Regions from separate parts of the Paraniabella aurantiaca genome, predicted to be linked through region 1. Evidence: riboswitches for the same ligand, from Rfam matches in the RefSeq annotation. Region 1 holds a riboswitch; each other region holds the start of a gene.
The links. Region 1 has a riboswitch for S-adenosylmethionine ahead of ACLOAU_RS13450 (O-acetylhomoserine aminocarboxypropyltransferase/cysteine synthase family protein). Riboswitches for the same ligand answer to the same signal wherever they lie in the genome.

Region 1 (4,286 bases):
ACCTATCATGTCGGGCCACCACTCATGCGGACAACTATTTGCTGTTAATGCATGAAAGATCCATACAATATTATCGGCTTCGCTATTTAACGTTCCATACGTAGTATAAGCCAGGTGCAGGTTCTGCAATACTGCTCCACTCTCCAGCACAAATGACCCGCTATACTTAAAAACCTCTTGCTTCATATTTTAAAAAAAACTGTCTTAAGGCAACGAACCTTAAGACAGTTTCATTTTTATGCGAATACAGCAGCAAAAGCCTGCTCGAAATCCGCTTTTATATCATCTACATATTCTATACCGGCACTGATGCGTATCAGGTTATCCAATACACCAGCACCTTTTCTTTCTTCATCGCTCAATTGCTCATGTGTAGTAGATGCCGGATGAATAGCCAGCGTTTTAGCGTCACCCACATTAGCCAGGTGGCTTACCAATTTCAAACTATCAATAAACTTCTTGCCGTTTTCTATGCCTCCTTTGATCCCGAACTGCAACACACCCCCAAAACCATTGGTCAGGTATTTCTTAGCCAGTTCATGATACTCGCTGCTTTCAAGGCCCGGATACCATACAAACTCCACTTTATCATGCGCTTCCAGCCATTTAGCCAAAGCCAGTGCATTATCTACAGTGCGTTGCACACGCAATGACAAGGTTTCAATACCCTGTAACAGCAGGAAAGAATTAAAAGGACTCAGCGCCGGACCGAAATCTCTCAAGCCTTCTACGCGTGCCCTGATTGCAAATGCTATATTAGGCAGACCAAGCGGGTTGCCTTCACCAAAAACTTCCCAGAACTTCAAACCGTGGTAACCTTCTGAAGGCTCTGTAAATTGGGTAAATTTACCGTTGCCCCAATTAAAATTACCTCCGTCAATGATAATACCGCCAATGCTTGTACCGTGTCCGCCAATCCATTTAGTAGCTGAGTTTACTACAATATTAGCACCGTGCTCAATGGGTTTGAATAAGTAACCGCCTGCTCCAAATGTGTTATCAACGATCAATGGAATATCGAACTCTTTAGCTAAGGCCACGAACTTTTCAAAATCCGGGATATTTAATTTGGGGTTGCCAATTGTTTCCAGGTAAATAGCCTTGGTTTTATCATCAATTTTGGTTCTGAAGCTATCCACATTATCACCTTCTGCAAACCGGGCTTCAATACCCAGTCTTTTGAAAGCAACTTTAAACTGGTTATAAGTACCCCCGTATACAAACGAAGTACTGACAAAGTTATCTCCGGATTCCAGGATATTGGTAATGGCTAAAAACTGGGCCGCCTGTCCTGAGGAAGTTGCCACAGCAGCCACACCTCCCTCTAAGGCAGCCAGCCTTTGTTCAAATACATCCGTAGTGGGGTTCATAATACGGGTGTATATATTTCCAAACTCCCGTAATCCAAAGAGATTAGCCGCATGTTCGGCATTTTTGAACTGGTAAGAGGTGGTTTGATAAATAGGCAAAGCCCGGCTCCCGGTAGTAGGATCGGGTTGCTGACCTGCATGCAATTGTAAAGTGTCGAAATGTAGTTTCTGACTCATAATAATGTTTATAAGAATGAAGTAATAAAATGAAATAACCGTAAAATAGTTTGGAAAGGCCTGAGCCTTAGAAGATATGTTATGCCCGCGCGGGCATACAACGCATACAACAACACATTGCAGCAGCAATGGCAGAAGAACTCATATGTGTATGTTGAAACATCTCCTCTAAAGTATTTCCATTTTTTGTTATTACAAAATAAAATTCATTTTGGCTTTCGATTCATGTAATACACCCAACAGAAAAGGCAAAAAAAAGCCCGCCAGATAAGCAGGCGGGCTTCACATATTGATAAGATGTTTGAATTTGAAACTACCGGCTTATCTTTCCCCGAACAAAATCCGGAGTTGGAATTGGCACCTTGTTCCATTGTATCGGGAACAGGTTGCCAAGGCTTCACAGGGCCATACCCTCTGCCTTTCTTGATAAGTATATAAAAGAACGAGGCGCAAATATAGGTTAGATTTGGGAAATAAAAAAAATACAGGAAATAGCGGCATGAATATCAGTACGCCAATACTATTTTTGCTCCAGTGTTGTATTTATACCGGTAACTTAAGAAAACAAACTGTCCAATACTAACTTTTATATCATTGTATTACCCAATAGCTGCCTGTTTATATGAGCTGCTTTATGTCATCCTATGCACAAGGAAAATAATTTCGATTTTTTAAGGTTCTTTTTATCGTCATTGGTGATTGTTTCTCACTCCTATCCGCTCACCGGCAGCCCTGAAATTTTAGCTTCGAATACAAACGAACAGGCTACTTTAGGAGATATCGCCGTTAACGCTTTTTTTGTGCTCAGTGGTTTTTTAATATTGACCAGCTTAAAACGAAGTAAATCTCCCATCGAATATCTTGTAAAAAGAGGTTTGAGATTATTTCCTGCGTTGTTTTTCATGCTCCTGTTTTCCCTGCTTATAATACGTATCGTATATAAAGGAAATAATATTCTTAATGAACCCCTGTTTTTTACATATTTACCCAACAACTTTTTCTTATACAATGTTCAATACTATGTTACCGGTGTATTTGATGCCAATCCTTATCCTCAGGCCATCAACGGTAGTTTATGGACGCTTAGCTATGAATTTTCCATGTACCTGTTTGTATTGCTGTTATATCCTATCAGAAAAAATGCCTATACACTGAGTGCAGGCCTCGTTGCTTCTTTTTTAATTTGCTATTATGCTATGAACTTAAAGCCCGACTTATTTGCTTCCTTTTTATGGTCGGTAAAGCTTGTCCCTCATCTGTTTTACAGGTTGGCGATATTTTTTATTGCAGGATGCCTCCTTAGTTTGGTAAAGCCAGACCAATTACAAAAGCTAAACAAGCCTTATATTAAAATTGCATTATTACTCTTGCTGGCAGCCTCCTTTCCCCTGCAACTATTTTATTCAAGCTCGCCATTCGTACTTTCATTGTTGATTATACTCGTTGCTATCTCATATTCGAAGCAACTGGCATACCTGCCTCAAAAAATGGGGGACATATCGTATGGCATTTATATCTACGGTTTCCTGGTGCAGCAAACGTTGATGAACTATCATAACTTTCCACCGCTGCAATTAACCATTCTAAGTCTGATCGTCACTTATGCTTTGTCTTACTTATCCTGGCATTTGATAGAAAAACGCTTCTTAAAACTTAAGCAACGGTTGAGATAAAGATTAGCGCTGCAGGAAAAAGATAAAGTTAGAGGGAAGTTACAATGGATGCGAACTTCCCTTTAGTTAAAAACTAAAATATGTATCCAACCGAAACGCCAAAGCCAATATTCTTTATTTTACTGGTTGATTTAACGCCTTTACTGTCGGGATGAATATTAGCGAGGCCCAGTTGCGCATTGACCTGAAAAGACAAGCGTTCATTAAACTCATAGCCTTCTAATATCTGAACTCCATAGTCCCAGGTTTTACCATAAGCCCATTTACCAGTCTTAAGATCATCTGTATCGCTCAGAAACTGAAGATCGGCACTTTGATCATTTCTTGTCACCACACCATCCACCATAGTCTTTCCATAATACTCGCCCCGGCCACCTAGGCCATAGGCGACATAAGGTCCTGCCCCCAGCAGCAATCTTCCTTTTCCAAGCTTTGGAGCATACAGGAAATTCACCGGTACTTCAACATAGTAAGGAGTAAGGTAAGATTCAACAGAAGAATACTCCTGTATATCTTTTATACGATAGCCTTTTGTAGTAAATAAAGCAGCAGGTTGAATATAAAAATTATTGGATAGCAGGTAATCATAAGTTACACCAACATGAAACCCAGGATTCAGCCTGGAGCCATTGTACAACTCATTACCATTTCCGTTCCGGGAGATAACATTGTAGGCATTAAAGCCGGCCCTAACGCCTATCTGGGCTTTTGCCATACTACTGATGGTAAGAAAAAACGCAAAAAGAACTACGGGTAAAAAAGGTCTTAATCTCATAAGCTTTATTTTTTAAGTTAACTGCAAATATAAAAGATGTTTGCATCTGAGACGCAGCAAGATGTAGATACGCAACAGTACTACAAAAAATTAAAGCTCAGCATATTTGCCTATTAAAACAACAAAGCCTCTGGCTATAACCAAAGGCTTCGTCTATCTAATATTGATCTAACTTAGAACTTATATCCTACCGTTACTCCAAAAGAAGTATTATTAGTAGTAGGTGGATTATCAACATCTGCTAATTTCACCAAACCAAGGTTTGCATTTAAATTTAAGGATAAACCGTTG
Region 2 (4,286 bases), 860 kb from region 1:
TTACGATAACCACGCCGTTCGACGCTCTCGATCCATACAGCGCAGTTGCCGAGGCATCTTTAAGTATGTCTATGCCTTCCACGTCATTGATATTAAGATTGTAAAGCGTATTAGCGATGTTACCGGTTGTGGAAACGTTATACTGTGGTACTCCGTCAATAACCCACAAAGGCTGATTGTCACCGGATAGGGAAGAAGCGCCACGAATCACTACTGAGATAGGAGAAGTGGGAGAGGCTGATTGTATTGCTACGTCTACACCCGCGGCCCGGCCCTGAAGCAGACTTTGAATGGTTGAGCCCATAGGAGCGTCTTTAATGGCTTTCTCATTTAAAGAACTTACTACACCTGTCAGATCACGAAACTTGGATTTACCGTATGCCACTGTTACTACCTCGTCAAGAACGTTATAGTTCTTGTTTAACTGAAGGCGGAGATAGGTGCCCTGCGATGGAATTATTACTTCTTTAACGAGGTTCTCGTAGCCTTTAAAACTTACTCTTATGGAATAGGTTCCTGCTTTCAGATCATTAAAAGAGAAGGAGCCCCTGGCGTCAGTTAAGGTATTAATGCCTGCGGGCCGTAAAGCAATGGTAGCACCGGCAAGCTGTTGCCCTGAGGAATCGGTAACAGTGCCTGTTATAGAAAAGCCTGATTGCTGCGCAGCAACCTGCAGGTGCAGGCACACGGCAAGCAGCAATAGCATGATAAGTTTGCTATTCATGTTTGATTGTAATCGAAATGAAAAAATAGGATTAGCTTTCCCGGTTGCTTTGCAACAGACATCTTCCCATAAAACGTCACCGGAAAAGCAAAACAATAGGTAAAGACTTGATTGTCTTTAACAGTATTGCCGATATTAGCAGGGGCGGTTTAGAAAATGCCCGGTTGTGTGTTTTTTATTAGTTTTGTCATTGATGATTCGTTTTAAAAAATGATTGATTCGACTTTTGTTTTTTACGATTCTGACCAGATGGGGATGTTCCCGCATTCCCATCTTTGTATTTTAGTTGAAAATTTCTTTCAACTTTTTATCCAGTTCATCTTCGCGCAAATCTTTTGCTATGATCTTTCCTGAAGGGTCTAAGAGGAAGTTTTGAGGAATAGCACCCACGCCGTACAATTTGGCAACCTCGTTGTCCCAGAACTTAAGGTCTGATACATGAGTCCAGGTTAGCTTGTCGTCGTGTATTGCCTGAAGCCATTTGTCTTTAGCGTTTTCCCTGTCTAATGATACTCCGAGAACCGTAAAATTCCTGTTCTTATACTTTTCGAAATTTTCTACCACATTTGGATTTTCTGCCCTGCATGGTCCACACCAGGAAGCCCAGAAGTCTATTAAAACATATTTGCCTTTGAATGAAGCCAACGACACCGCAGCGCCTGATGTATCAGCCTGCGTAAATGCGGGTGCATATTTTCCTACACCTACTTCACGGAGTTTTTCCAGGCGGTCCAAATAGGTTTTTCCCTGGAAACTTTGTTGTACTGCAAGGGGTAGCTGTTCGAACAAAGGAAAAGTAGTGGCGTACTCGGGATTATAACCTGCATACTGTTGCAATGCATCGAGGGCAACAATAGTGGCTGGGCGTTTGTCGAGGAAAGCTTTAAGTACTGTCTTTTGTTCTGCTTTCACTACTTCTACGGCGTCATCAAATTGTTTGGCGGTGGCAGAATCTTCCCGTTGCTCTTTGCTAAGTGCATAATGTTTCTCGTACAGGGCCGATATTTTTGAAGAGGTTTCTTTCAGCGTTTCAGAGAGCGCTTTGGATTCTTTGTTTACGGGTCCGGCAGTTACAATAGCTTTGGCCAGTGTGTCTCCACCATTAATATTGGTGATACCTTTTTCCAGGTACAGGCTTAAATAATCACCAGGTTGTCTTTTTTCGCTTTTCGTTAATCGCTGGTATACGAGAAAAGCTCTTACAGGATAAGCTATGGTTCCTTTAAAATGGAACTTACCGTTTTGAACCAGGAAGGAGTCTTTGATGGCTTTCTTATCCTGGTTATACTGCAGGTAAACAATTGCCGAATCCTCTATCTTGGTTAATTTGCCATTGATAGTAAAAGGAGTTCCTTTGCCAGATTGGGCGTAAAGTGCTGCGCCCGACAACAAGGCTATACCAGATAGCAGTGCTGTGATTTTTGATTGGATAGTCATTATATTTAATTAAGAGTGTAAAACATTCTATGTTCTTCTTTCTAAGCAAAAGCATTTAATATGCATTAGGATAGTATAGCCAATCTCAAGGTTGAGATGGCTGTATCTAACTCAATACGCTACTGGATTTCGTAATACTTTAAATGCTGACCAGATAGATATTATCTGTCTGCCTATTGATGCGTGATCAGCAACAACAACTCAATACTTTAATATTCATTTCTCAGGTTTGTACTATAATTGGTTTGAGGTATGATCAAGGAAGCTGAATCTTTTACCCTTTCCGATAATTTGTTTCATAAGAGAAACCACATCCTTCATTAAAAATAAAAGACGTTGGTGATATCGGAAAAGACATTGAAGATCATTTTGCAAAAGGGTGGTTCCTTGCAGCAGATTTTACTTATCTCTCTCCTGTAGCCGCCAAAGCGGACCAGGAGTAGGATGTAGCACCTTATATATAGTTATGATCTACATACTGGTTGCTAAGATTTCAACGAGCCTGTCTCTCCATCTTTCTTGATAAGATACCTATTTATAAGAACTTGATATAACAAAGATATAACTATTTTACAATAGTCTACTAAAATTGTGCACTAATATTTTTTTACGCCTAGAGTTACCTTTTTGCAAAAGCTATTTGTTGTACTTCTCTTACTTCAATACAAAAACACTAACGCCTGCTTCTTTTTGATGTAACGAAACTGTACAATTCCATTGTAAAGAGCTGTAGGGGAGCAGTTCCATAATAAATGGTTTAGCTACCAGGCGTTGAGGTGTACTGATCATTACAGTTACCTGGCGTTCAAGGAAGAATTGGAGTACTTGTTTCAACTCTTCAAATACAGCGGGTTCATAATTGACATCGCTTAATAGCACTACTTCAGGAAGCGGTTCTTTAGTAGCGTCCTTCCAGTTCAGGGTTTTGGTTATAATGTTTTTTAAGTCAAGATGCTGTGCAGACTTTTTTATAAATACTTCGGCCAGTGGCTCTTTATCGGTAATAGTTATTTGCTTTGCAAAGGATGCGGCATATAATCCCGGCAAGCCCAATCCGGCGGCCAGCTCCAGTATTCGTTTGTTGAGGATCAGATGAGTATGTTGCTCCAGGAAAAGACAAAGACCTATAGAGGCGGGCCATACCTGCGCCCAATAGGCATCGTCTTTATTATTTCGATACTTATCCAGTACGGCTTGTTCCTCCGGTACACATATCTCCAGGCGCTGATCCTTAAAAAAATATGTTTCGGGCTTTTGAGGTAGTGACATCATATACAAAGATGTGGTTTAAATGGCGGCAGTATTAATATACCTGGTAAGTCCTTTTACCAATAACCATTGGGCCAGCACATAAGTAATCATAATAGCCCATCCTCCCCAGGGATAAGGGTGGTAAAATTTATTAATAGCTAATACAGAATCTGAAACCACGAAAAGGATCGCCCCTGTGAGGAGATACCGTGCAGTGATATTATCTTCCAGGTCATAAAGATGCATGGCTACCAGCAGCATAAAGCTGATCACGAGGCCATACACTATAACCGGGTATTTCAAACCGCCCAGGTGTGGAAGTAGAAAATTAATGATCAGGAAATAATAAATGGCTACAATAATAGCGGCATACCACTTACCCGATATCTGATGTTGCGTACGTATTTGATGAAAAGTATAAATGTAGAAAAGGTGAGCTAACAGGAAAGCGCAAAGTCCCAGGATAAAGAACAATTCATTGGTATTGGCGAACATAAGCAGGGTGTCGCCGGCAATAGAAAATATTAATGCAGCTACTATCCATTTTTTCAGGGCCGAAGTTACCTGTCTGGTACTTAAAATAAAATAGTACAGTAAGGAGCTTACTAATAACGGTTTAAAGATAAACTGCAGGGTGTCTTGCTCAAAAGCCATACCCAGGAAATAGGTGATAGCTATGATGCCAAAAATAGAAGCAGGTTTCATATGGGGTAATGATCTGTTTGAGTAAAGATAATGCAGTATAATTCGGAATGCAGTTTTGAAAAATGTTCCCTCATTTAAAAAAACAAAACAGGCTATCCCTGAAGAATAGCCTGTTCCGTAAGATAAGGTTGGTGGTTAAGATTTCTCTATTTCTTTGTCAGCAACGGTA
Region 3 (4,286 bases), 480 kb from region 1:
AAGTCCCACGTTGAGCATAGGCTTAATGCGTGAACCTAAAAACAAATCCCGCGGACTATCGGTGTGCCAACCCAATCTCGTAAAGCCACTGCGCTCCGTATTCAGATAGTGATTCACTACCAGACCATCTTTTTCAGTTTCACCGATACGGCCATCAAACGGCGCTAACAGGTGAACCAATTGTTGTACCTGGTCGCTTTTTAAAAATGCCTTTAGCACCTCACTATACTGCGATGCAAATGCGATACGTTGTATCAGCGGAGCGCCGTTTACATCCGAACCAAATTTTAAGGGAATACCGTTAACTGCGGTTGCTCCTTTATTTAATAAAAATGTTTCTACCGATTTTACTTCAAATAATAATTGCTTCACCTTGTGCGCGGAAACAAATTGTTTGAAATGTAAAATACCATGTGTTTTTAAGTGTTGTGTGTGCAGGGATTTTATTCCATCGTAGTAGTGAAACTGCTGTGTAGCGTTACTCATAATAATAAAGCATTAAAGTGTTAATGAAAAGAAGAAGAAGAGAATAATAAAATCAGGTAATTCTACCCTTTGAATAAATTAGCAACAACAACAACACCTGCAAAGTGGGGAGGCAAACATGCGTTCCTTGCAGTTATAAAAGCTATATGTTGTAGACTGTGACAATTATTATTAGATTGATAAGGCAAATATAAGAAGCCAATATTAGTCCACCAAATAAGTAGACTAATATTTTATAAAATATTTTTTTCTGCTCATCATGATCAGATTTCCGACAGCTCTTGCCTGTTAACGGGCGCATCCTCCTGCGCTAATACCAACGTTGTGAAAGCCTGCTCCAGGTCGCTGATCAGATCAGCCGCTTCCTCTAAGCCAACTGACAGCCTGATCAGACTATCGCTCACTCCGGCCGCTCTGCGTTTTTCTACAGGGATGCTCTTATGCGTCATCGCCGCAGGATGACATAAAAGACTTTTCACTCCGCCGAGGCTTTCGGCCAACCTGAAATATTTTGTAGCAGTAACAAACTTGGTAGCCGCATCTTCTGTATCATTTTTTAAAGTGAAAGAAACCACGCCTCCAAAACCTGTCGCCTGCTGCTTTGCAATCGCATGATTATGGTGCTGCTCCAGCCCCGGGTAAAAAACCTTTTCAACAGCCGGATGCTGCTCCAGGTACCTTGCTACTTCCAGCGCGTTAATTCCATGTTGTTTTATCCTGAGATGTAATGTTTCAATTCCTCTTATGATCAGCCAACAATCAAATGGTCCTAACACTGCACCGCTGGCATTTTGTATAAACTTAATTTTAGCGCCCAGTTCTTCTGTTTTTGTAACGACCACACCAGCTATTAAATCGCAATGCCCTCCCAGGTATTTGGTTGCAGAATGCACCACAATATCAGCGTCCAATAATAAAGGTTGTTGCAATGCCGGAGAGGCGAAGGTATTGTCGACACACAGCAGGCAGTTGTTAGCTTTAGCTATCTTAGCAATGGTGGCTATATCCGATATCTTCAGGGTTGGATTGGTAGGCGTTTCAATCCAGATCAGCTTGGTTTGAGGAGTAATGGCTTCAAACACATTATCTGCATTTGTACTATCCACATACGTTACCTTAATGCCGAACTTTTCATACACATGGGTAAAAAGCCGGAAAGCGCCTCCATAAATATCATCTACTGCTACTATTTCATCACCACTTTTCAGCAGCTTTACTACAGCATCAATAGCAGCAAGCCCGCTGGAGAAAGCAGCGCCGGTATGGCCGCCTTCAAGACCTGCGATGATCTTTTCCAAAGTAGCCCTTGTCGGATTGTTCGTTCTTGAATAATCGTAGCCGAGGTTCACACCAGGCGCCTCCTGTACAAAGGTGGAGGTTTGATAAATGGGAACCGCAATTGAACCTGTAAGCGGATCTACGGGAATACTGTGAATGGTTTGTGTTGCGTTGTTGCTCATAACTGATTTGTTTTTAAAGATGAATGAATGTATAATCATCAACCCTTATCAGGAAAAACATTCGGTAGCGGCTTATTGTAAAAACAAAAAAGCTCACCCCGCAAATCAGGATGAGCTTTACTATTTTACTAAATAATATTTTATAAGCTGAACGCTGACTTATCTGCCTCCGGTATACCGGAGATGGATTTGGCACCTTTTTCACAGCATTGCTATGAAGAGGTTGTCAAGGCTTCATCGGGCCATTACCCTCTGCCTTTCTTGATAAGAGATTGAAAAGAACTATTGCAAAAGTAAAGCGTATGAATTTTAAATTCCAAACTTTACTGCATTATTTTTTTATAAAAGTTTTATTAAGATCCTGGCACTCCATATAATTACGAGCACACCCAGCAGCACGAAAGCCGTTCTGCGAGGCAGTCTGCCGGCCAGTTTCGCAGCTAATGGCGCTGCAATCAACCCTCCGATAATAAGACCTAAAATTGTTTGCCAATGACTTACACCCAACAAAATAAAAAAGGTGAATGCACTGGATAGGGTTACAAAAAATTCAGTGAGACTTACCGATCCGATCACATACTTAGGTGTACGTCCTTTTGTAATAAGGGTGGTTGTAACCAGCGGTCCCCATCCTCCGCCACCAAAAGAATCCAGGAAGCCACCGGCTCCCGCCAGTGCCCCATATCTCCTGAACTTTTTCTTTACTACCTTTTTCTTAAAAGCGTTAGAAAGTATTTTAACACCCAGGAAAAGTGTATATACAGCCAGGATAGGCCTTACCCAATCACTGAATTTTTCGCCCAGGTACACCAACAAAATAGCACCGGCTATGGCACCGACCACACCGGGCAGTAACAATGTTTTAAACAATTTCTTATTAACGTTACCAAACTTATAATGGCTATAGCCAGATGCCCCACTGGCAAACATTTCAGCCGTATGTATACTGCCGCTGATGGCTGCCGGACTTACTCCTGCAGATAATAATATAGTGGTACTGGCCACACCATAACCCATGCCCAGGGCTCCATCTACCAGCTGTGCTACAAACCCCGCAGCCAGCATAATTAAAAAAGCCTGGTCTAATGAACTATATAAATTAACCGCATGAACCCTTATCTCCTCAAAAGGCCAGTAAGAAAAAATCATATGCCCTATTAACATAAAGGCGAAGGCGGCAAGCGCATAGGTTGCAATTCTTTTATTGGATATCCCCTTTAAGCCTGATTGCGCCTTCTTTATGGTTACGCCATTCGACTGGTCGCTTCCGTGCCTGTTGGCATGACCGATCCTTACGTTGGCTAAACCATATTCGGCCGCATCACTATTGATCTGGTCTATTAGTGCTGAATCACTGGTGGCGATGATCACAGCATCGGCATGTTGAATATCAAACGGGTCATATAATCGCTCTTCGATTATAACTTTTGCATGTGCAGAAGCCCATTCCTTCAGGTCTTCGCTTAATTGCTCAGCGATGATGCGAACCTCGGCGCCAGGCGCACTATTATCTATTTCTTTGAGGTGACGTATGGCTACGCTATCACCGCCTATAACGAGCACTTTAAGCCCTTCCATGCGCAAAAGAAAAGGAAAAGAAGCGCTTGCCCCGTTTGCCTTCTTATTAACAGCTGCCAGATCAGTCATAAACCAGGTATTCAATTTTCCCGACCCCTGCTTTACGCCTTAAACAGGTGAAAAACAGATTAGTCTATAATTTTAGTGGACAAATATATGTAATTTTTTCATCTTTCGTATAAAAATTACTTTGATCGAAATCAGGTGTCGAAATTTTAGTTTTTTATAACACCCCGTATTGGACAAAATAATACCTTTGAATAGTCTATATAAAAAGTAGACTAAAATTCCGATCATCATGCATTTAAATTTTTTAGCGTTTGCTATTCCTCTGTTTCTTTTTTTTATAGCCTGGGAGTACTTATATTCTAAAAGAAGCGGTAAAAATTTTTTCCAGTATGCAGAGTCGGTGGCCAATATCAACGTGGGTATAGCCGAACGGTTACTGGATCTTTTTACGACCGGCCTGTTTTTTTATTTCTTCACCTATGTGTACGAAAATTTTGCCTTATTCGATATTAAAGAAAGCTTCATTGTATGGGTACTTCTCTTCCTGGTTACAGATTTTGTTTGGTACTGGTACCACCGGTTGGCACACGAGATTAATGCTTTCTGGGCAGCGCACGTGGTACATCATCAAAGTGAAGATTTTAATTATACGGTCTCTGCCAGGATCACGGTATTCCAGGCGGTAATAAGAAGTGTATTCTGGGCTATATTGCCTTTATTGGGGTTTCCTCCGTTGATGATTTCCATCTTATT

Region 2: another riboswitch for S-adenosylmethionine. It lies ahead of ACLOAU_RS09720 (redoxin domain-containing protein); the one in region 1 lies ahead of ACLOAU_RS13450 (O-acetylhomoserine aminocarboxypropyltransferase/cysteine synthase family protein).
Region 3: another riboswitch for S-adenosylmethionine. It lies ahead of ACLOAU_RS11325 (trans-sulfuration enzyme family protein); the one in region 1 lies ahead of ACLOAU_RS13450 (O-acetylhomoserine aminocarboxypropyltransferase/cysteine synthase family protein).

The regions. Positions count from the first base shown of each region.
Region 1 is NZ_JBLOSY010000001.1:3,079,148-3,083,433, reverse strand. Features, by position in the region: gene ACLOAU_RS13455 (homoserine O-acetyltransferase family protein) at 1-186, opposite strand, end outside; gene ACLOAU_RS13450 (O-acetylhomoserine aminocarboxypropyltransferase/cysteine synthase family protein) at 237-1,547, opposite strand; SAM riboswitch class I at 1,866-1,980, opposite strand; gene ACLOAU_RS13445 (acyltransferase family protein) at 2,192-3,220, shown strand; gene ACLOAU_RS13440 (porin family protein) at 3,294-3,995, opposite strand; gene ACLOAU_RS13435 (porin family protein) at 4,169-4,286, opposite strand, start outside.
Region 2 is NZ_JBLOSY010000001.1:2,221,986-2,226,271, forward strand. Features, by position in the region: gene ACLOAU_RS09715 (SusC/RagA family TonB-linked outer membrane protein) at 1-724, opposite strand, end outside; gene ACLOAU_RS09720 (redoxin domain-containing protein) at 1,007-2,161, opposite strand; SAM riboswitch class I at 2,562-2,690, opposite strand; gene ACLOAU_RS09725 (class I SAM-dependent methyltransferase) at 2,816-3,433, opposite strand; gene ACLOAU_RS09730 (lysoplasmalogenase) at 3,449-4,117, opposite strand.
Region 3 is NZ_JBLOSY010000001.1:2,597,186-2,601,471, reverse strand. Features, by position in the region: gene ACLOAU_RS11330 (phytanoyl-CoA dioxygenase family protein) at 1-486, opposite strand, end outside; gene ACLOAU_RS11325 (trans-sulfuration enzyme family protein) at 750-1,946, opposite strand; SAM riboswitch class I at 2,103-2,217, opposite strand; gene ACLOAU_RS11320 (TSUP family transporter) at 2,286-3,593, opposite strand; gene ACLOAU_RS11315 (sterol desaturase family protein) at 3,823-4,286, shown strand, end outside.